4 regions of the Pseudomonas sp. AC252 genome follow, and region 1 is predicted to be linked to each of the others. Evidence: predicted binding sites of a transcription regulator. Region 1 holds the regulator's gene; each other region holds the start of a gene.
The links. The regulator FliA, encoded in region 1, starts transcription of late flagellar genes. The targets are predictions, from matches to a motif close to CTAAAGTTTNNNNNNNNNNNGCCGNTAA.
Positions count from the first base shown of each region.

Region 2: motA (flagellar motor stator protein MotA) is a predicted target of FliA. The motif match lies at 1,485-1,512, and genes of this name have one in related genera.
Region 3: ACZZZ4_RS10645 (methyl-accepting chemotaxis protein) is a predicted target of FliA. The motif match lies at 3,037-3,064, and genes of this name have one in related genera.
Region 4: ACZZZ4_RS03115 (flagellar protein MotY) is a predicted target of FliA. The motif match lies at 1,916-1,943, and genes of this name have one in related genera.

Region 1 covers NZ_OZ409837.1:3,637,824-3,643,247, reverse strand. Annotated here, with positions in the region: gene ACZZZ4_RS16610 (chemotaxis protein CheA) at 1-1,683, opposite strand, end outside; gene ACZZZ4_RS16605 (protein phosphatase CheZ) at 1,737-2,525, opposite strand; gene ACZZZ4_RS16600 (chemotaxis response regulator CheY) at 2,544-2,915, opposite strand; gene fliA (RNA polymerase sigma factor FliA) at 3,083-3,823, opposite strand; gene fleN (flagellar synthesis regulator FleN) at 3,820-4,650, opposite strand; gene flhF (flagellar biosynthesis protein FlhF) at 4,767-5,424, opposite strand, start outside.
Region 2 covers NZ_OZ409837.1:2,480,950-2,486,373, forward strand. Annotated here, with positions in the region: partial or broken gene ACZZZ4_RS11425 (HDOD domain-containing protein) at 1-1,414, opposite strand, end outside; gene motA (flagellar motor stator protein MotA) at 1,580-2,431, shown strand; gene motB (flagellar motor protein MotB) at 2,435-3,481, shown strand; gene ACZZZ4_RS11440 (toll/interleukin-1 receptor domain-containing protein) at 3,587-4,072, opposite strand; gene ACZZZ4_RS11445 (caspase family protein) at 4,072-5,031, opposite strand; gene rsgA (small ribosomal subunit biogenesis GTPase RsgA) at 5,324-5,424, opposite strand, start outside.
Region 3 covers NZ_OZ409837.1:2,296,114-2,301,537, forward strand. Annotated here, with positions in the region: gene ACZZZ4_RS10635 (class 1 fructose-bisphosphatase) at 1-356, shown strand, start outside; gene ACZZZ4_RS10640 (DUF924 family protein) at 359-961, shown strand; gene ACZZZ4_RS10645 (methyl-accepting chemotaxis protein) at 1,069-2,961, opposite strand; gene ACZZZ4_RS10650 (hypothetical protein) at 3,243-3,497, shown strand; gene ACZZZ4_RS10655 (lipocalin family protein) at 3,527-4,096, shown strand; gene ACZZZ4_RS10660 (formimidoylglutamate deiminase) at 4,218-5,424, opposite strand, start outside.
Region 4 covers NZ_OZ409837.1:672,716-678,139, reverse strand. Annotated here, with positions in the region: gene ACZZZ4_RS03130 (peroxiredoxin) at 1-54, shown strand, start outside; gene rnt (ribonuclease T) at 129-806, opposite strand; gene pyrC (dihydroorotase) at 803-1,849, opposite strand; gene ACZZZ4_RS03115 (flagellar protein MotY) at 2,010-2,924, shown strand; gene ACZZZ4_RS03110 (argininosuccinate synthase) at 3,054-4,271, shown strand; partial or broken gene ACZZZ4_RS03105 (hypothetical protein) at 4,858-5,100, opposite strand.

The DNA of each region.
Region 1 (5,424 bases):
GTTGTAGCACTCGGTATCGCTCAGGCGATCGGCCGCGTCCTTGTCCATCACGCCGCGTTTTACCGCAATGGCGCGCAGCACGTTCGGGTCCATGCCTTTGCCGTCGTCGGAGATCGACAGCAGGATATGGTCGCCTTCCTGCTCGGCCGCCAGCACCACGCGACCGCCACGGGCCTTGCCCGACGCTTCGCGCTCTTCCGGCGACTCGATGCCGTGGTCGACGGCGTTGCGCACCAAGTGGACCAGCGGGTCGGCCAGAGCCTCGACAAGGTTTTTGTCGAGGTCGGTTTCTTCACCCACCAGTTCCAGGTTGATCTCTTTCTTCAGTTGGCGTGCGAGGTCGCGAACCAGACGCGGGAAGCGCCCGAAGACCTTCTTGATCGGCTGCATCCGCGTCTTCATCACGGCGGTCTGCAGGTCAGCGGTGACCACGTCGAGGTTCGACACGGCCTTGGACATGGCTTCGTCGCCGCTGTTGAGGCCCAGGCGCACCAGACGGTTACGCACCAGCACCAGCTCGCCGACCATGTTCATGATCTCGTCGAGCCGCGCGGTGTCGACGCGTACGGTGGTTTCCGCTTCGCTGGCCGGTTTCTCCGCGGGCGGTGTCGCAGGAGCGCGAGCCGCAGCCGGTGCAGCAGCGGCGGCCGGTTTCGGTGCCTCGGCTTTCGGCTCAGGCTTGGCCGCAGGTTTCGGCGCAGCAGCGGTAGCCGGAGCTTTCGCCGCTGGCGTGGCGACGCTCGAGGCAGAGCCGGCAGTCGCAGCGCTGGCGTCAAACTTGCCTTTGCCGTGCAATTCGTCGAGCAGCGATTCGAATTCGTGATCGCTGATCAGGTCGCTGCCGGCCGCAGCGGCTGCCGGTGCAGCAGGGGCTGCCGGCGCCGAAGCAATGGCCGATTCCAGCGCGTCAACGGCGAAGTTGCCCTTGCCGTGCAACTGATCGAGCAAGGCTTCGAATTCGTCGTCGGTGATGTCCGAACTGTCGCCTGCAGCAGGCGCGGCCGGAGCCGCTGCTGCTGGCGCCGGAGCGACCGCATCGACAGCGAACTGGCCTTTGCCGTGCAGCTGATCGAGCAGCGATTCAAACTCGGCGTCGGTGATTTCATCGCTGGCGGCCGTGTCGGCAACCTGCGCCGGAGCAACAGCAGCAGCCGGGGCCTCGGCCTGAGCCTTGACGGCATTCAGCGAGTCCAGCAGTTGTTCGAATTCGTTATCGGTAATGTCGTCCGATGCGCTTTCGGCGACCGGCTCTTCCACCACTTCTACCGGTGCGGCCACGGCTTCATCCGCCGATTGCGGCTCGGCCAGACGCGCCAGCGCGGCCAGCAGTTCCGGCGTCGCGGCGGTGATCGGTGCACGTTCACGGACTTCGCTGAACATGCTGTTCACCGCGTCCAGTGCTTCGAGCACCACGTCCATCAGTTCTGCATCAACGCGACGCTCACCCTTGCGCAGGATGTCGAACACGTTTTCGGCGATGTGACAGCACTCCACCAGCTCATTGAGCTGAAGGAAGCCGGCGCCCCCTTTTACAGTGTGGAAACCGCGAAAAATTGCATTGAGCAGATCTGCATCATCCGGGCGGCTTTCCAGCTCGACCAGTTGTTCGGACAGTTGCTCAAGAATCTCGCCGGCCTCAACCAGGAAATCCTGAAGGATCTCTTCATCGGCGCCGAAGCTCATTAATGGGGTGCTCCTACAGGTCTAAAAACCCAAAAAACCCGAATTCCGAAACTCTAGAATCCAAGGCTGGATAACAAATCGTCCACATCGTCCTGACCGGACACAACGTCTTCTCGTTTATCGGCATGAATCTGCGGACCTTCACCCTGCGAGAGATGTTTTTGTGGATCTTTTTCAGCAAGCATTGCGGCGCGGTCATGTTCGATGCCCGCAAAGCGGTCGACCTGACTGGCCATGAGCACGAGTTTGAGCAGATTGCTTTCGACTTCGGTGACCAGTTGGGTCACACGCTTGATCACCTGACCTGTGAGGTCCTGGTAATCCTGAGCCAGCAGAATGTCGTTGAGGTTGCTCGACACCGCACGGTTGTCCGTGCTGCTGCGTGACAGAAAACCGTCGACCCGGCGCGCCAGTTCGCGGAACTCTTCTGCCCCGACCTCGCGACGCATGAAGCGGCCCCAATCGGCGCTCAAGGTCTGCGCTTCATCAGCGAGACTGTTGACCACCGGCGTGGCGCTTTCCACCAGATCCATGGTGCGGTTGGCCGCGGCTTCCGTCAGCTTGACCACATAGCCCAGGCGTTCGGTGGCGTCGGTGATTTGCGACACTTCCTCAGCCTGCGGCATGTGCGGATCGATCTGGAAATTGACGATCGCACTGTGCAGTTCACGTGTGAGCTTGCCCACTTCCTGATACAGGCCGCGGTCACGGGTCTGATTGAGCTCATGGATCAGTTGCACCGCGTCGCCGAACTTGCCTTTTTCAAGGCTCTCGACCAGTTCGACCGCGTGTTTTTTCAGGGTCGATTCGAAATCGCCCTGTGATGATTCGTTATGCTCCATAGCTCCCCCGCGCATTCATCAGCCGATGCGTTCGAAAATCTTCTCGATTTTGTCTTTCAACGCTTGAGCCGTGAAAGGTTTGACTACGTAACCGTTCACACCGGCCTGAGCGGCCTCGATGATCTGCTCGCGCTTGGCTTCAGCAGTCACCATCAACACCGGGAGGTGCTTGAGTTTTTCATCGGCGCGCACGTGACGCAGCAGGTCGATACCGGTCATGCCCGGCATGTTCCAGTCCGTTACCAGAAAGTCGATGCTGCCGCTGTTGAGCACCGGAATGGCGGTGACGCCATCGTCGGCCTCGACGGTGTTGGTGAACCCAAGATCGCGCAGCAGGTTCTTGATGATCCGCCGCATCGTTGAGAAGTCATCAACGATGAGGATTTTCATGTCTTTGTTCAATTCGACCTCCAAGCAGTCTTAAACGCGCCCAGCACCTGGACGCGCCACTTCAATCAATCGGCATAGCACTCGAAGTTTGTCTGGAGCACAACGGATCGAGACCGGCGCCGTTCATCACCGCACCAGCCTCGTTTCGCAGTGTCCCCACACTGCCTTCAGCGCGCTCGCCACTCCCCCAAACGCCCCCGCAGACGGGCCGCGCACTGGCTGTGTAACTGGCTGACCCGCGATTCACTGACGCCAAGGACTTCACCGATTTCCTTGAGGTTCAGCTCTTCGTCGTAGTACAGCGCCAACACCAGTCGCTCACGCTCCGGCAAATTGGCAATCGCGTCCGCCAGCGCCGACTGGAAGCGTTCATCTTCCAGATCGCGTGACGGCTCCATATGAGCACTCGCGCCATCCTCGTGCAGCCCTTCGTGTTCGCCGTCCTGCAACAGGTCGTCGAAACTGAACAGGCGGCTGCCCAAGGTGTCATTCAGAATCCCGTAGTAATCGTCGAGACTCAATTGGAGTTCGGCCGCAACCTCGTGATCTTTAGCGTCACGGCCGGTTTTAGCTTCAATCGAGCGAATCGCGTCGCTGACCATCCTGGTATTACGGTGAACCGAGCGTGGCGCCCAGTCCCCTTTGCGCACTTCATCGAGCATCGCGCCGCGGATTCGAATGCCCGCGTACGTTTCGAAACTGGCGCCTTTGCTGGCGTCGTATTTGGTCGAGACTTCGAGCAAACCGATCATCCCGGCCTGGATCAGGTCTTCGACCTGCACGCTGGCCGGCAGGCGTGCCAGCAAGTGATAGGCAATGCGCTTGACCAGTGGCGCGTAGCGCTCGATCAATTCGTATTGCGCGTCACGCGCCGACTTTTTGTAAAGATTCATGCCACTGGCGGTCATATCACAGGCCCTGCGGTTTGCTGCACGAGACGCTCGACGAAAAATTCCAGATGCCCGCGCGGGTTGGCCGGCAGCGGCCAGGTGTCGACCTTCTGGGCGATGGCCTTGAAGGCCAGCGCGCACTTGGAACGGGGAAAGGCTTCGTAGACGGCGCGCTGCTTCTGCACTGCCTTGCGCACGCTTTCGTCGTACGGCACGGCGCCGACGTATTGTAGGGCGACGTCGAGAAAGCGATCCGTGACCTTGGTCAACTTGGCGAACAGGTTGCGCCCTTCCTGCGGGCTCTGCGCCATGTTGGCCAGCACGCGGAAGCGGTTCATGCCGTAGTCGCGATTGAGCAACTTGATCAGCGCGTAAGCGTCGGTGATCGAAGTCGGCTCGTCGCAGACCACCAGCAACACTTCCTGGGCGGCGCGCACGAAACTGACTACCGAGTCACCAATGCCCGCAGCGGTGTCGATCACCAGCACGTCGAGATTGTCGCCGATGTCGCTGAACGCCTGGATCAGGCCAGCGTGTTGCGCCGGGCTCAGGTGCACCATGCTCTGCGTGCCGGAGGCCGCCGGCACGATGCGAATCCCGCCCGGGCCCTGCAACAGCACGTCGCGCAGTTCGCAACGGCCTTCGATGACGTCGGCCAGTGTGCGTTTGGGTGTCAGCCCCAGCAGAACGTCGACGTTCGCCAGGCCCAGGTCGGCGTCCAGCAGCATGACCCGACGGCCAAGCTCTGCCAGCGCCAGGGACAAGTTCACTGACACGTTAGTCTTGCCGACGCCACCTTTGCCGCCGGTCACCGCGATCACCTGTACGGGATGCATGCTGCCCATGTTATTTCTTTACCTTGTCTTGCATAGACGGAGGCCACATTACTGGCTGCGCGTTCACGATCGGAACAATGCGTGGCAGACCATCGATGTAGGTACAAAAACTGTTCATGATTACCTCAGCCAACCTGCTTGGTCGGGCTGTGATAGATATCAGCGAACATGTCAGCCATGGCTTCTTCGCTGGGTTCTTCCTGCATTTGCACGCTGACGGCGCGGCTGACCAGTTGATGACGACGCGGCAGATGCAGATCATCCGGAATCCGTGGGCCATCGGTCAGATACGCGACCGGCAATTCATGACTGATCGCCAGGCTCAACACTTCGCCGAGACTGGCCGTTTCATCCAGTTTAGTCAGGATGCAGCCGGCCAGCCCGCAACGCTTGTAACTGTGATAAGCGGCGGTTAGAACCTGTTTCTGGCTGGTGGTTGCCAGGACCAGATAATTTTTTGAGCGAATGCCACGCCCGGCCAGGCTCTCAAGCTGCATGCGCAACGCCGGATCACTGGCTTGCAGGCCGGCAGTATCGATCAAAACCACGCGCTTGCGTAGCAGTGGATCCAATGCCTGCACCAGCGACTGACCCGGATCGACGTGCGTTACCGGCACGTTAAGAATGCGCCCGAGGGTTTTCAATTGTTCCTGCGCGCCGATGCGGAAGCTGTCCATGCTCACCAGTGCGACGTTCTGCGCGCCGTACTTGAGCACGTAACGCGCGGCGAGCTTGGCCAGCGTGGTGGTCTTGCCCATGCCGGCGGGGCCGACCATGGCAATC
Region 2 (5,424 bases), 1.2 Mb from region 1:
ACCCGGCCGTTATTCACCAGCGAACGCAGGAACAGATGCTCACCGCGAAACAGCGTGCGCAGGCTCGCTGGCAATAAGGCCGAGAATTGCGCGTTGTTCTCCGGCGAGATCCGCACCTGCGCCTGCTGAGCGAGCAGGCGCTGCAGGACTTTGCTCTGGCTGACGACAAAACTCAGCGCCGCCGCCTCCTTCGGCAGGCCGGCGGTCTGGTGTACTCGCAGGGTCGAGTGCGTGCGGTCGGCCATCAGAATCATCACCCGGCGCATGCCGCTGGCCACCAGTGCCTCGCGGGCCGCGACGGTCAGGCTCATGGCATTGGTGAAGCGGCTGGGCTCGGCGAGGAGTTCGGCGCATTGCCGACGCCACTGGCTCAGATCATCCGCATTCGGCGCTGCGGCCGGGAGCATGCCGGCCGGCAACCGGCGAGTGCTCCACGGCCAAATCAGTGAAACCGCCGGGTGCCACAGATCGGGCATTGCATGCTGACGCGCACTGTTCGCCGCTTGCTGGTGCAACTGTTGCTGCACTTCGTCCATGGAAATCTGCAGATACAGGCTGGTCAGGTACTGCCAGCGCTTGCTGTGCAGACTGTCCCAGGCCTGTTGCGCCGACAGCGCCAGGCCGTTGGCGAGCAGCACGGTATTCGCCGGCTGGTTGAGCCAGCGCCGCAGTGTCGGGTCGTCGTCGAGGCGATTCTGCTGGCGCAGCGGGTGTTCGCTGTCGCGGGCAATGCGCAGCACTTTGACCAGTTCGCGTTGTTCACTGAGCAGCAATTTGTAGCCTTGCTCGACCCAGATCGGCAGATGCCAGGCTTGGACCAGTGCCTCGGCAATCCTCAACAGGCGCACGCCGAACAACTGCTTTTCGACGACCCCCGCCGATTCGCCCTTGTGGATAACTCGCAGTTCCCACTCTTCGAGCAACTGCGGATAGGTCAGTGCCAACGGCCACAGCGGCGACAAAAACAGCAAGCTGCCCCAGTGGATGTCCTGCCACAGTCGCGCCAGGCGACTGGCAAAAAACCGTTGGCCTGCTGTGTCGCGTGTTGGCTGATCAGCTGCAATTGGCGCAAGGCCTTGGGGATCTGCCGGTGCGGTTCGGCGGGCAGGCGCGCGAGCAATTCTTCGGTGCGCGCAAGGCCCAGACGATTGATTGCCACTTCGAGATTTTCCGCTGGCGCGGCCATGGTGCCGTGGGTGTGACGATTCGCCTCACGGATGATGCTCAAGGCCAGCGCCGGGCTGTCCTGCATCAGATCGGCGATGTCGCGCAGCGAGCTGCGGTTGTCGCGGATCGCTCGGCAGACTTTGTCGTGAGCCTCTTGTGGTACGGGCAGGAGGACGCTGTCGAGCAGCTTGACCCAGCCGTCGAGGGTGGTCGGTTTTGCGTGTGGGACGTTCGTTTCATTAGCCATGTCTGGACGAGATCTTCACTGACTGTAGACGCGCCCTACATGGGCTAAATTGGCTTTTCGCCTGAACTGGCTATAGTCTGGCGCAGTTTTGCCGATAAGTAGAAGAAGAGATTTTTAACTTCCGAATATGACCTTGAACCCGACTTAAACAAGTACCTTCTACCTATGGCTAAAATTATCGGCATCATCGTCGTATTCGCGAGCGTGCTCGGCGGATACGTGCTCTCCCACGGCAAGATTGCCGCCCTGATCCAGCCTTTCGAGGTGATGATCATCGGCGGTGCGGCCCTCGGCGCGTTCCTCCAGGCCAACCCCGGTTACATGACGATGCACGTGCTCAAGAAATCCCTGAGCATGTTCGGTTCGCGCTTCACCCACACCTTCTACCTGGAAGTGCTCGGGCTGATCTACGAGATCCTCAACAAGAGCCGCCGCGAAGGCATGATGGCTATCGAGGGCGACATCGAAGATGCCGCCGCGAGCCCGATTTTTGCCAAGTACCCGGCCGTGCTCAAGGATGAACGCATGACTGCGTTTGTCTGCGACTATCTGCGCATCATGTCCTCCGGCAACATGGCTCCGCACGAACTCGAAGGTCTGTTCGACATGGAGCTGTACAGCCTCAAGGAAGACCTCGAGCACCCATCCCACGCAGTCAACGGCATCGCCGACGGCATGCCCGGTTTCGGTATCGTTGCGGCGGTACTCGGTATCGTGGTGACCATGGCTTCGTTGGGCGAGGGCGACCAGGCGTCGATTGGTCTGCACGTGGGTGCGGCACTGGTCGGTACCTTCTTCGGTATTCTCGCGGCGTACGGTTTCTTCGGTCCGCTGGCGCATTCCCTGGCCCACGATGCCAAGGAAGAGCTCAACGTCTACGAAGCCATCAAGGCCTCGCTGGTGGCTTCGGCGTCCGGCATGCCGCCGTCGCTGGCGGTCGAGTTCGGGCGCAAGGTTCTATATCCGGCGCACCGTCCAAGCTTCGCCGAGCTGGAACAAGCGGTTCGCGGTCGCTAAGTCATGGAAAATAATCAGCCGATCATCGTCAAGCGCGTCAAGCGCATTGCCGCCGGGCACCACGGCGGGGCATGGAAAATCGCCTTCGCCGACTTTGCCACGGCGATGATGGCGTTCTTCCTGGTGCTGTGGCTGCTGTCCACCGCTACGCCGGAACAGAAGATCGCCATCGCCGGTTATTTCAAGGACCCGGTCGGCTTCTCCGAAAGCGGCACGCCGTACATCATCGACTTGGGCGGCACGCCGACCCCGGCGCCGGAAAACACCCTCAACCCGGAAGTGAAGTCGCAGCCGCAACCGGACAAGGTCACGGTCGACACCGATCAGGTTGAAGGCATGGCCGAGCAGGTCGAGAAGGAGCGGCTCGAACTGCTCCTGCAAGAACTGCAGAACAAGGTCGACGAGAACCCGCAACTGCAGAAATTCAAGGATCAGATCCTCTTCGAAATCACCCCGAACGGTTTGCGCATCCAGATCATGGACGCCGAGAACCGGCCGATGTTCGACTCCGGTTCCGCACGCCTGAAGCCGTACTTCGAAGACATCCTGCTGGCCATGGCCGACACCATCAAAGCGGTGCCGAACAAGATCAGCATCAGCGGCCACACCGACGCCAAGCCGTATATCGGCACTGGCGACTACGGCAACTGGGAGCTCTCGGCCAACCGCGCCAACGCGGCTCGCCGTGCTCTGGTCGCGGGCAGCTATCCGGATGCGCAGGTCGCGCGGGTGGTCGGTTATGCCTCGTCGGCGTTGTTTGATCGGGAAAATCCGTTCAACCCGGTCAACCGCCGCATCGATATTGTCGTGCTGACGAAGAAAGCCCAGGCCGCCATCGAAGGTGCGCAGGGGCCTGAGGCGGCGAAACCGGCGGATGAAGGTCAGAACGGTGCTGCTCCGGCAGCCCCGGTTGATCCGAATGCGCTGCCGGCGGACAAACAGCCGGTGCCAGCGCATGAGTTGCGCGAGCGCTTGAATCTGTTTGACGATGCGGCGCCGAAACCGGCTGAGCCGGGGAGTGCAGCACCAGCGCCTGCGCCGAAGCAGTAAGTGAAAAAAGCCGACAGTGATGTCGGCTTTTTTGTGGCTATCGGTTCATGCCCCTGACCATTTTCTTAGCGTTGCTAAAATAATCGGGGACAGGCCGGCACAGTCTCAGAATCCCCGACGAATCCGATTCTTCAACTGTTCATGAAACACCTCTGCATCGCGCTTGTAAGCCCCTTTCACCGAGTCGCTGAACGAGTCCAGCGTGATCGAGCGCTGGTTCGACACTTCATCCCGATACGCATCGATGAAGAAATCCAGGTCGCTGGCCGTGCTCAGCTTCGGCCACTTGTCCAGATAGATCGGCAATTGCGCCGGCCCGGTCTTGAAGGTGCAGATCCGCCGATTGCTGATCGTCGCCTCGCCAATTTCGAACGGCACCCACCACGACAGTGCAGTCTTCTCCGATACCACCGCCAGCAGATGCGTGCATTCGGTGATGTTGCGAGTGATGACCCCGGTGATGTCGTCGGTGGTCTGTGATTCCGGATCCAGCACGTCGAGATAGGTCCTGATTTTCGCTTGACTCAGGCGGGTGTTGATGGCGATCGCATGCGCGCGATCCATGTGGCGGTAGCTGATAAAGACTGGCATCAGAAATGTCCTTTGAGGGCGAGTTCGCGGTAATAGGCGCCGAGTGCCGTGAGGCGGCAGCCGGTGGAGTTGAGGGCGGCGTAGTACATGTGCTCGGCGTCGACCGGCTCGATCAGGCTGTGACGATTGCACTTCTGCAACTGGGCGAAGACCTCGCCGTGCTTGGGTGCGAATGCCTTCTCGGTGGGTTCGTAGCTGGGGTCGAGCGGGAAGACCGATTCGGCTTCGACGAACCAGTCCGGCAATTTGCGCAGGATGTCCTTGGGGATCAGCGGCGAGACTTCGCGCAGGGAAATGAACTGCGAAACATTGGTCTTGAACACCGGGCGCTGTTCCCGTGGTCCGAGGGCGTTGTCGACGAAGGAGTACAGGCTGCCGGGGGTGATTTTGCCGAGGATATTCGCCGCGCCGCCATGCAGCGCTTGCAGGAGCAGGCCGGTGAACACACCGTGCTGCGCGCCCTCCAGCGCGGGCTCGGCTTTTTTGCAGGCGGTGAGAATGGTCATGCCCTCGCCGACCATACTGCTCTCGCTGCGCAAGACGCGCACTTCGCCGGCCGAACCGCTTTCGCAGCAGTCGAGGATGATCACTTTGTTTTTGATCCGGGTGGCCTTGTCCGCCCAGTTGAGGATGTCGCTGATGCGGATGCCGTCCTTGGCGTTACGGTAGTCCTGCGCGATCAACATGCCTTCGTCAGTGTCGGCGTCGAAACTGCCATGGCCGGCGAAATACAGCAGGGCGACGTTGCAGTCACCGGAAAACAACTCGCGAATCTGGTCTTCGAGTTTTTGCCGGCTCAGATAATCCTCGGCGGACGTCAACAAGACATTCTTGAAGTTGGGATCGCCGTTGGCGTTGGTTTTCAGCACCGAAGCCATGGCCATGGCGTCGTTGCAGCAACCGCTCAGCCCGGAAATATGGGCATAGTCGTTGATGCCGATAAACAGTGCCTTGCGCATGGTTACACCACCGTGGGCAGACGGATCGTGCCGAAGTCGGTGCAGCAAGACGAATGGATGAAGAACAAAACGCAGGTTTTCATGGCTTTCCTCGAGTGTCGCTGTGAGCGAAGGAGGAAACGAATGTAGGCCGCTGGCGCGGGCCTACAAGGTCTGCGCGGCAAAACAGAAATGTCCTGCAAGCAGGCGCGCAAAAGCCTACAGACGAGGCTGATGTTTAAGGAGGAGGGGCGTGAGTCAGATGCAGTCCAATAATCGGCAGCCCATCGTGCAGGGCTGCCGGCGTGGCTGTTTAATAGCCGTTTTCAGGCAGGCTGGCGATGATCGAGCGATAGCTGTTCATGCGTTGCTGCTGGATGCGCCCGTCTTCCAGCGCCTTGAGCAGCGCGCAAC
Region 3 (5,424 bases), 1.3 Mb from region 1:
AAGCCCCGGTACAGCGCTATGTCGGCGAGCTGCTGGCCGGTGAAGAAGGTCCACTGAAAAAGAACTACAACATGCGTTGGGTCGCGGCGATGGTTGCCGACGTACACCGCATCCTGACCCGTGGCGGTCTGTTCATGTACCCGCGCGACAGCCGTGAGCCGTCGAAACCGGGCAAGCTGCGCCTGATGTATGAAGCCAACCCGATGTCGTTCCTCGTCGAACAGGCCGGCGGCGCGTCCACCGATGGTCACCAGCGCATTCTCGACATTCAGCCGGAAGGCCTGCACCAGCGCGTTGCAGTGTTCCTCGGCTCGAAAGAAGAAGTCGCACGCGCCACGGCTTACCACAAGGAATAAACATGACTGCACCCTGGCAGCCGTTGCTTGACTGGTGGTTCGGACACGCTGAATCACCGAATGCAGTAGCGGCTGAAAAGGGCAAGTTGTGGTTCGGCAAGCGAGACAGCCAAGACCTCGAAGCGCAGACGCGTTTCGGGGTCTTCGTCGATCAGGCCCTGGCTGGTGAATTGACCGAGTGGACGCAATGTCCCGAAGGTTGGCTGGCGGTGGTGCTGTTGCTCGATCAGCTGCCACGCATGATCTATCGCAATACCCCCAAAGCGTTTTCCGGTGATCTGCGCGCGCAGAAACTCGTCGCGCAAGGCGTTGCGGCGGATTTTGATCGGCAGTTGAAGCCGATTCAGCGCGTATTCATTTACCTGGTGTTCGAACACTGCGAGAACCTCGCGGTGCAGAACGAGGCGGTTTCCAGATTTATCGAATTGGTGTCTGAACAGCCGGAATCGGAGCGGGCGGTGTTTGCCGATAACCTGGACTATGCCGAGCGGCATCGGAAGGTGATTGCCCGTTTTGGAAGATTTCCGCACCGCAATGCGGTGTTGGGGCGGGAGTCTACGGCTGAGGAATTGGAGTTTCTGTCCAGGCCCGGTTCAAGATTCTGAATCTTCAGTGCGGCTTATGCCGCTTTCGCGAGCAGGCTCGCTCCCACAATTGAAATGCATTCCACTGTGGGAGCGAGCCTGCTCGCGAAGAGGCCTGAGGCCGCAGCTTAAATCCTGAAGCTGCCGACCAGATGCTTCAACCGCGCCGCCTGCTGCTCAAGATCCGAACAGGCGCGCAACGTCGCCTGCAAGTTCTCCACCCCTTCCTGATTAAGGGTGTTGATCTCGTTGATATCAACGTTGATCGACTCGACCACGGCGGTCTGTTCTTCGGTCGCGGTGGCTACCGACTGGTTCATGCCGTCGATTTCGCCGATACGCTGGGTCACGCTGCCCAGGCGCTCGCCGGCCTGGTTGGCGATGCCGACGCTGCTTTCGCTCTCGCGCTGGCTCTCGGTCATGATGGTTACTGCCTGACGCGCGCCGACCTGCAACTCTTCGATCATCTTCTGTACTTGCTGCGCCGAATCCTGAGTGCGGTGCGCGAGGTTGCGTACCTCGTCGGCGACCACGGCGAAGCCACGACCGGCCTCACCGGCGCGCGCAGCTTCGATAGCCGCGTTGAGTGCGAGCAGGTTGGTCTGCTGGGAAATGCTGGTGATCACTTCGAGAATCTGGCCGATATTCACTGTGTTGCTGTTCAGCGTTTCGATGTTGCCGCAGGAGTCGCTGATCTTCGCCGACAGTTGTTGCATGGCCTGAATGGTTTTATCCACCACCTGCTGGCCGTCGACCGCGAGGCTGCGCGCATCGCTGGAGTGTTGCGAGGCGAGGGCGGCGTTTTGTGCGATTTCCTGGGCGGCGGCGCCGAGCTGATTGATCGCGGCGGCGACGCTGTTGGTGCGGCTGGCCTGTTGGTCGGAGTTGTACATCGACGAGTTCGATGCCGCGACCACGCGCAAAGCGACTTCGTTGACCTGGCCGGTGGCCGAGGACACTTCGCGGATCGACGTATGAATGCGTTCGACGAAGCGGTTGAACGAAGTGCCCAGCGCGCCGAATTCATCGTTGCCGTGAATCACCAGACGCTTGGTCAGGTCGCCTTCGCCTTCAGCGATGTCATGCATCGCACGGCCCATGGTCAGCAGTGGCTGCATCAGCACGCGAATCAGCATGCCAAGCAGGCCGATGATGATCAGCACGGCGATGACCATGGCGATCAGTGCCGAGGTGCGGAATTCGCTGAGCATCGAGAACGCGGTGTCTTTATCGAGCACCAGCGCCACGTACCAGTCAGCCGATGGCACTCCGTTGACGCGAGTGAACGAAATCAACTGGGTCTTGCCGTCGAACTCGACTTCTTTCAGGCCCGGACTGACTTGAGGCGCGCCGTTCGGATAGGCCTCGGCGAGGGTCTTGAGCACCAGTTTGCTGTCCGGGTGAATCAGGATCTTGCCTTCGGCGCTGACGATGAATGCATGACCGTGGCCGCCAAAGTTCAGCGAGTTGATGATCGCGCTGACACTGGTCAAATCAATATCGGCACCGGCTACGCCGAGCATCTGGCCCTGACGCTGCACCGGGGTGGCGACGGTGATCACCAGTTTGCCCGACGAAGCGGCGATGTACGGTTCGGTGACGATGGTCTGCTGTGCGCTATTGGCGGCTTTGTACCAGCCGCGCGCCCGTGGATCGTAGTCCGGCGCACGGTTGCCGGCCGGCACCGAGAACATCACACCGTCAGCGCCACCGAAATAGCTGAGCTGGAAATTGCCGGTGTAGGCGGGCAGGTCAATGATGCGCTTGAGGCTGGCGGGCGCATTGCCATCGACGGCGACTTGCTGCGACAGCGATTGCAGCAATTGAATGCGGCTTTCCAGCCAGGTCTGGATGTTGCTGGTGGTCAGGCTGCCCAGCTCCTGCATGGTCGCTTCGGTGCTGCTGCTCAAGGCCTGACGCTGGCGATAGTCGTTGAAGAAGATGAAACAGGCGAACGCAACGGCCACCACAAGGGCAGCAGCCAGCAGAATCTTGTGGCTGAATTTCATGTTTCTGGTCATCGAATGAACTACCGCGAAGGGGCTGGTCAGGAAAGGGCGGCAATTTGCCATATTCGGCAGCGTTGCGCTGCTCTTATTTCGACCGCGCCGCGCCAAAGATTAGGCGCTTGCGGGGAAAGTCGACGAAATGCTCGACAGCTTCACAAAGTTTTTGATTTATCGGCAAAAGCCAGACGGGCGGGCTGATAAATAGGCGTTCGGGCACGGAACCAGATGACACTTTTCTCTTCTAAGCTTCTGGTTGGCACCATGCCATCCCCCCTCGTTTCAGGAGTTTCACCATGTCGCTGCGATCTATCGCCCTGCTGTCGTTTTGCGTGCTGTTGGCCGCATGCAGCAAGGTCAATCAGGAAAACTACTCCAAGCTCTCGGCCGGCATGGCCAAGTCCGAAGTGGAAACCCTCCTCGGCAAGCCCACCGATTGCTCGGGCGCGCTCGGTATGTCCAGCTGCACCTGGGGCGACAAGAACAGCTTTATCAGCGTGCAGTACGCCGGTGACAAAGTGCTGATGTTTTCCGGCCAAGGCCTGAAGTAAACCGGGGCTTCGCGCCCACGGAGAAAAAAATGAAGCGGTTATTGCTGATCCTTTTCGCTGGCCTGGTACTGGCTGGCTGCGCCACTTCCGGCGTCGACCCGTTGGCGCCCAAAACCGTCGACAGTGTCAATCTCAAGCGTTATCAGGGCACCTGGTATGAACTGGCACGCTTGCCGATGTTCTTTCAGCGCCACTGCGCGCAATCCGAAGCCCACTACACCCTCAAGCCTGACGGTAACGTCGGCGTGCTCAACCGTTGCCTGACCCCGGAGTGGCAGTGGGAAGAGGCCAAAGGCACGGCTTATCCACAGGTGCCGGGCAAGACCGACAAGCTCTGGGTCGAATTCGATAACTGGTTCTCGCGCCTGGTGCCGGGCGTGGCGAAGGGCGAGTACTGGGTGCTGTACGTCAGCGACGATTACAAGACCGCCATCGTCGGCGACCCGAGTCGCAAGTACATGTGGCTGTTGTCACGCACGCCAACCGTTAACGGTGTGGTACGCGAAGAATTGCTGAGCAAGGCGCGTCAGCAGGGTTACGACACCACACGCCTGATCTGGCGCGCGTCGGACCGGCAGATGGCCAAGACGTCCAATTAAGCCTCGTTACAAATCAAATGTGGGAGCGAGCCTGCTCGCGAAGAGGGTGTATCAGTCGACATGAATATTGACTGATACACCGCGTTCGCGAGCAGGCTCGCTCCCACAGTTTGGTTTTGGGTCAGCCCAAGAGATCGCGCAGGACCTGGGTGAATGCGCGAGCGCTGTCCTCTTCGCCAGCATGCCGGCCATCGCGCACCACCCACTGACCATTGACCAGCACATCGCGCACTTGGCGATCGCCGCCAGCAAACAACCAGCGATTGAGAATCCCGTCCCCCGAAGCCGTCGCCAGATACGGATCGCTGCCATCCAGCACAATCCAGTCCGCGCGCTTGCCCACTTCCAGCGCACCAATCGGCTGCCCCAACGCCTGGGCGCCGCCGTCCAGCGCCGCGTCATACAGCGTGCGCCCGACCATCGGCTGGTCCGCGCCATACAAGCGATTGCGCCGCTGATCGCGCAGGCGCTGGCCATATTCCAGCCAGCGCAACTCTTCCACCACGCTCAGCGACACATGGCTGTCGGAGCCAATGCCCATGCGCCCGCCCTGGGCGAGGAAATCCACCGCCGGGAAAATCCCGTCGCCCAGATTTGCTTCAGTGGTCAGACACAGCCCGGCGATCGCGCGACTTTTGGCCATCAGCGTGACTTCTTCCGGGTTGGCGTGGGTGGCGTGGACCAGGCACCAGCGCTGATCGACTTCGGTATTTTCGTACAGCCATTGCAGCGGCCGCCGACCACTCCAGCTCAGGCAATCGTCGACCTCTTTCTGCTGCTCGGCGATGTGGATGTGCACCGGGCATTGTTTGTCACTGGCCGCCAACACTTCGCTGATCTGCTGCGGCGTCACCGCGCGCAACGAGTGGAAACACAGGCCCAACGATTGCGCTTTCTGCTGCGCCAGTAATGGCTGCAAACGCGCTTGCAGATTCAAATAGTTTTCAGTGCTGTTGATAAAGCGACGCTGGCCGTCATTGGGTGTTTGCCCGCCGAAACCGGAATGGCTGTAGAGCACCGGCAGCAGGGTCAACCCGATACCGCTTTCACTCGCGGCCTGGCTGATTCGTAGCGCCAGTTCAGCCTGATCGGCGTACGGCTGGCCGTTGTTGTCGTGGTGCACGTAGTGAAATTCGGCGACCGAGGTGTAACCGGCCTTGAGCATTTCGATGTACAGCTGGCGAGCGATGATGCCGAGCTGATCGGGGCTGATTTTTCCGACGAGGCGATACATCAGATCGCGCCAGGTCCAGAAACTGTCGTTGGGGTTGCCGGCCACTTCGGCCAGTCCAGCCATGGCGCGCTGGAAGGCGTGAGAGTGCAGATTG
Region 4 (5,424 bases), 3.0 Mb from region 1:
GCTTCGCCAGAAGGCGTTGCGGCTTACCTGACCGAGAACGCTGCAGCCCTGTAAGGCGCAACGTCGAGGTACAAAAAAACCGGCCCACGTGGCCGGTTTTTTCATGCGCAGGATTTGCTCGCCAAGGATCAGTCGTCGAAGTCTTCCCAGCCGCCCATCTGCTTCCAGCGATTGACGATGCCGCAGAACAGCTCAGCGGTCTTTTCGGTGTCGTAACGCGCCGAGTGCGCTTCACGACCGTCGAAATCGATGCCGGCGGCCTGACAGGCTTTCGCCAGCACGGTCTGACCGTACGCCAGACCGGCCAGCGTCGCGGTGTCGAAGCTGGAGAACGGGTGGAACGGGTTGCGCTTCATGTCCAGCCGCGCGACGGCTGCGTTGAGGAAACCCAGGTCGAAACTGCTGTTGTGCCCGACCAGAATCGCCCGTTTGCAGCCGTTGGCTTTCAGCGCCTTGCGGATGCCACGGAAGATGTCGGTCAGCGCGGTTTCTTCGCTGACGGCCATGCGCAGCGGGTGATCGAGCTTGATCCCGGTAAATTCCAGGGCTGCCGCTTCGACGTTGGCACCTTCAAATGGCTCGACGCGGAAGAAGTAGGTGTGATCCGGGTACACGAAACCCTTTTCATCCATGGCGATGGTGGTCGCGGCAATCTCCAGCAAGGCATCGGTGGCTGCGTTGAAGCCACCGGTTTCTACGTCGACGACAACCGGCAGGTAGCCGCGAAAACGTGCTGCCATCGGATGCCGGGAACCGCCGCCGCTACCTTGACCGTCCAGTTCGTCGTCGAAATGCTCTTCACTCACGCGTGTTCCTCCAGCAGGCGCCAGCGCAGTTTTTCACCGGCGCGCAGCGGGATAACGGTCAGCTCGCCAAAGGGCAGGCTGGTCGGGGCGGTCCATTCTTCACGGACCAGGGTGATGCGATCGGTGTTAGCCGGCAGGCCGTAGAAACGCGGGCCATTGAGGCTGGCGAAGGCTTCGAGCTGGTCCAGCGCGTTACGCTGTTCGAACGCTTCGGCATACATCTCGATGGCGGCGTAAGCGGTGTAGCAACCGGCGCAACCGCAGCCGGCTTCCTTGGCGTGCTGGGCATGAGGCGCCGAGTCGGTGCCGAGGAAGAATTTGGCGCTGCCACTGGTAGCGGCATCGAGCAACGCTTCCTGATGGGTGTTGCGCTTGAGGATCGGCAGGCAATAGAAGTGCGGCCGAATCCCGCCGACCAGCATGTGGTTGCGGTTGTACAGCAGGTGATGCGCAGTGATGGTCGCGCCGACGTTGGCCGAAGCCTCGTTGACGAACTGCACGGCGTCGCCAGTGGTGATGTGTTCGAACACCACTTTCAGCGTCGGGAAACGCTCGACCACGCGACGCATGTGTTCATCGATGAAAATCTTTTCGCGGTCGAACACATCGACGTCGCCACGGGTAACTTCACCGTGGATCAACAGCGGCATGCCGACGTCGGCCATGGCCTCGAGCGCCGGAAAGATCTTGTCGATGCTGGTCACGCCGGAATCGGAGTTGGTGGTCGCGCCGGCCGGATACAGCTTGGCGGCGTAGACGAAACCGCTGGCCTTGGCCTGACGAATTTCTTCCGGTTGGGTGCGGTCGGTGAGGTACAGCACCATCAACGGCTCGAACTGACTGCCGGCCGGGCGGGCAGCGAGAATGCGCTGACGATAGCCGTCGGCTTCAGCGGCGTTGCGCACCGGCGGTACCAGGTTCGGCATGATGATCGCGCGCCCGAAGGTGCGGGCCACATCGGCAACGGTATTGGTCAACACGGCACCATCGCGAAGATGAATGTGCCAGTCGTCGGGACGCAGCAGGGTCAGGCGGTCGGACATGAGGGGATTCCAGGCGGGTCAAACTGAGGCGAATGCTACCGGAAAAGACTCTTGCAGGCACCCGCTATCAAGTTTTGCCACAAGCGTCCGATATCCCGAAGGTATGCCGTAAACATTGTGTGAATCGGTGTTTGTGTTTCACAAGCCAATGGAGCCTCCCGTGCGCCAGCGTTATTTAGCCCTGCTCAGTGTGTTTGCCAGCCTTCCCGCGATGGCGCTGACCTACCAGACCCGTCTGGAGAACATTGAGTGGACGGTCGCCGGCGACCAGTTCGAGTGCCGCCTGACGCAACCGATCACCGATTTCGGCTCGGGCGAGTTCGTGCGCAAGGCCGGAGAGCAGGCGATCTTTCGGCTGAACGCCTACAACGCCATGCTCGGCGGCGGTTCGGCGACCTTGCTCGCCGCCGCTGCACCATGGCAGCCGGGGCGTGGCGATATCAATCTGGGCTCTGTGCGGCTGGGCAGCGGCAATGTGTTGTTCAACAGCTCGCAATCGCAGGCTGGTGGATTGATGAGCGGTCTGCTGGACGGACGCAGCCCGGTAGTGCGCCGCGCGTCTGGCGATGGCCGGGTCTCGGAAGTGCGTCTGTTGCCGGTCAAGTTCAGCAAAGCGTTCAACGATTATCAAAGCTGTGTGGCGAAATTGCTGCCGCAAAATTTCGACCAGATCAAGCAATCGCAGATCGGCTTTCCCGGCGAGGGCGTTGAGCTGGACCCGGCCGCCAAGGCCAAGCTGCAAGTGATGCTCGAGTACATGAAGGCCGATCCGACGGTGAACCACATCGAACTCGATGGCCACTCCGACAATAGTGGCAATCGCCTGACCAACCGCGAACTGTCGCGGCGCCGGGCGCTGGCGGTGGTCGATTTCTTCAAGGCCAACGGCATCCAGGAATCGCAGATCACCGTGCGTTTCCACGGCGAGCAGTATCCGATCGTGCCGAACACCAGCAAGGCCAATCGTGCGAAGAACCGTCGGGTCAACGTAAAACTGGCGCGCGTCGCACCGATTACCGCCCCGGCTCCGGCGCCGCAAGCGAGTACGCCGGCCACGGCCGCAGCGACTTCCTGACTCGCCGGTCATCGTCGCGCTCTCGACAGATTCTGTCGCTTTGTCGTCTTAAGCTGTCGCGCCTCTGTAAATTATCGCGTTTGAGCGGTAGACTCCCCGGCTTTCCGTAGAACCCCGTGGAGTGATGGCATGGCGGACGTAAACAAGGTCGTTCTGGCGTATTCCGGCGGCCTGGACACTTCGGTGATCCTCAAGTGGCTGCAGGATACTTATAACTGTGAAGTGGTGACCTTCACCGCTGATCTCGGTCAAGGCGAAGAGGTCGAGCCGGCCCGCGCCAAGGCTCAGGCCATGGGTGTCAAAGAAATCTACATCGACGACCTGCGCGAAGAATTCGTGCGTGATTTCGTGTTCCCGATGTTCCGCGCCAACACCGTTTACGAAGGCGAGTACCTGCTGGGTACTTCCATCGCCCGTCCGCTGATCGCCAAGCGTTTGATCGAAATCGCCAACGAAACCGGCGCCGACGCCATTTCCCACGGCGCCACCGGCAAGGGCAACGACCAGGTGCGTTTCGAACTGGGCGCCTACGCGCTCAAGCCAGGCGTAAAAGTTATTGCCCCTTGGCGCGAGTGGGACCTGCTGTCCCGCGAGAAGCTGATGGACTACGCCGAGAAGCACGCGATCCCGATCGAACGCCACGGCAAGAAAAAATCCCCGTACTCGATGGACGCCAACCTGCTGCACATCTCCTATGAGGGCGGTGTGCTGGAAGACACCTGGACCGAGCACGAAGAAGACATGTGGCGCTGGACCGTCTCCCCGGAGAAGGCTCCCGACACCCCGCAATACCTGGAACTGACTTACCGCAACGGCGACATCGTCGCGCTGGACGGCGTCGAGATGACTCCGGCCACCGTTCTGGCGACGCTGAACAAGATCGGCGGCGAGCACGGTATCGGTCGTCTCGACATCGTCGAAAACCGTTATGTCGGCATGAAGTCCCGTGGCTGCTACGAGACCCCGGGCGGCACCATCATGCTGCGCGCTCACCGCGCCATCGAGTCGATCACTCTGGATCGCGAAGTCGCTCACCTCAAAGACGAGCTGATGCCCAAGTACGCCAGCCTGATCTACACCGGTTACTGGTGGAGCCCTGAGCGTCTGATGCTGCAACAGATGATCGACGCTTCGCAGGTCAACGTGAACGGTGTTGTGCGCCTGAAACTGTACAAGGGCAACGTCATCGTCACCGGCCGCAAGTCCGACGATTCGCTGTTCGACGCCAACATCGCCACTTTTGAAGAAGACGGCGGTGCTTACAACCAGGCGGACGCGGCGGGCTTCATCAAGCTCAACGCGCTGCGCATGCGGATTGCTGCCAACAAGGGTCGCAAGTTGTTCTGAGCGGTTCAGATCGACGCGCAATAAAAAAGGCGGCCTGTTCAGGGCCGCCTTTTTTTTCGGAATTTTTGTGTGGTTCATCAAGCCGTTTCTCTTGTCTGCCTGTTGGCGGGTCGTCCCGTCAGCTTGTTCGCCCCAGCAAGGTGACTGTCTGCGTGCACAGGTTGTAAACGACACACAGCGTTGTGCCTGAGCTTTTCTTCGCCTGTTTGAGCTGTTGCAGCGCGGTATGTGCCGGAGAGTCCGAAACATGATTCGACAGGAAAACCAGAACACGCGGTTTTTTTCCCACCGCTCCGGAGAGTGTCGAGAATCGCATCGAATTCTCTGGACGCGTCAACATCTCTGGCGTCGATAATGTTCAGTTCGCTTATCAGTGGTGACAGCTTGATGGTCTGGACCACCGGGCTGGCCTGGCTTGCCATGTCGAGCGGAGGGTCGGGCGCGTTATGGATCCTGCAGGGACGCTGAAATCCGCCCCCCGCAGTGTTGCTGGATACCACACAGCTGGTTATCTCGAAAGCGCACGGTTCATCGGTTTTACGCAACGGTTCTTTTCGTTCGCTCTCGCGTTCCGGATGTCCAGTCGCCTTGAGGAAGCTTTTGTCTTTGCCGAAATCCGAGGGTGAGTAGAGGGATCGGTGATTGAAGTTGAGCGTGATGAAAAAAGAAATAACAAGTAAAAGGGAAAACTGATCAGAAACCACACATAGATTTCCCGATCCTTATTATCCAGAAACGGCAGCGAGACCGCCGCGGATGTTTCCGAAAGAATGGCAAATATGGCGATAACTGTCATTGGGTTGGTTATCTTGTTCTTTATCTTGAGCATGATTAAGTTCTATGTTGTGTGTTGGGTATTGACTGTTTCTATATATAGCAAAAGCGATCATTAAAGTTTCTGGGTGTTGTTTCAAGTTTTATAGACTGGCTGAGGGTGTGTCGAACTTGCGGTGCTGTCGCTTCGTAACGTCATATGTCTAATCGGCAATCAGCACGACAATTCGGGGGAAGATGGCATTACGTATGACTTCGGCGCGGCGTAGGACGCGTAGGCGTTTATCCGCAAAATCGATGCGGTCTTGAAGCAAGCAGTACGATTAGGCTGGGTATGGCGGGGTCTATTTGTGGGAATTATCCTCAATACCTGTAGGGA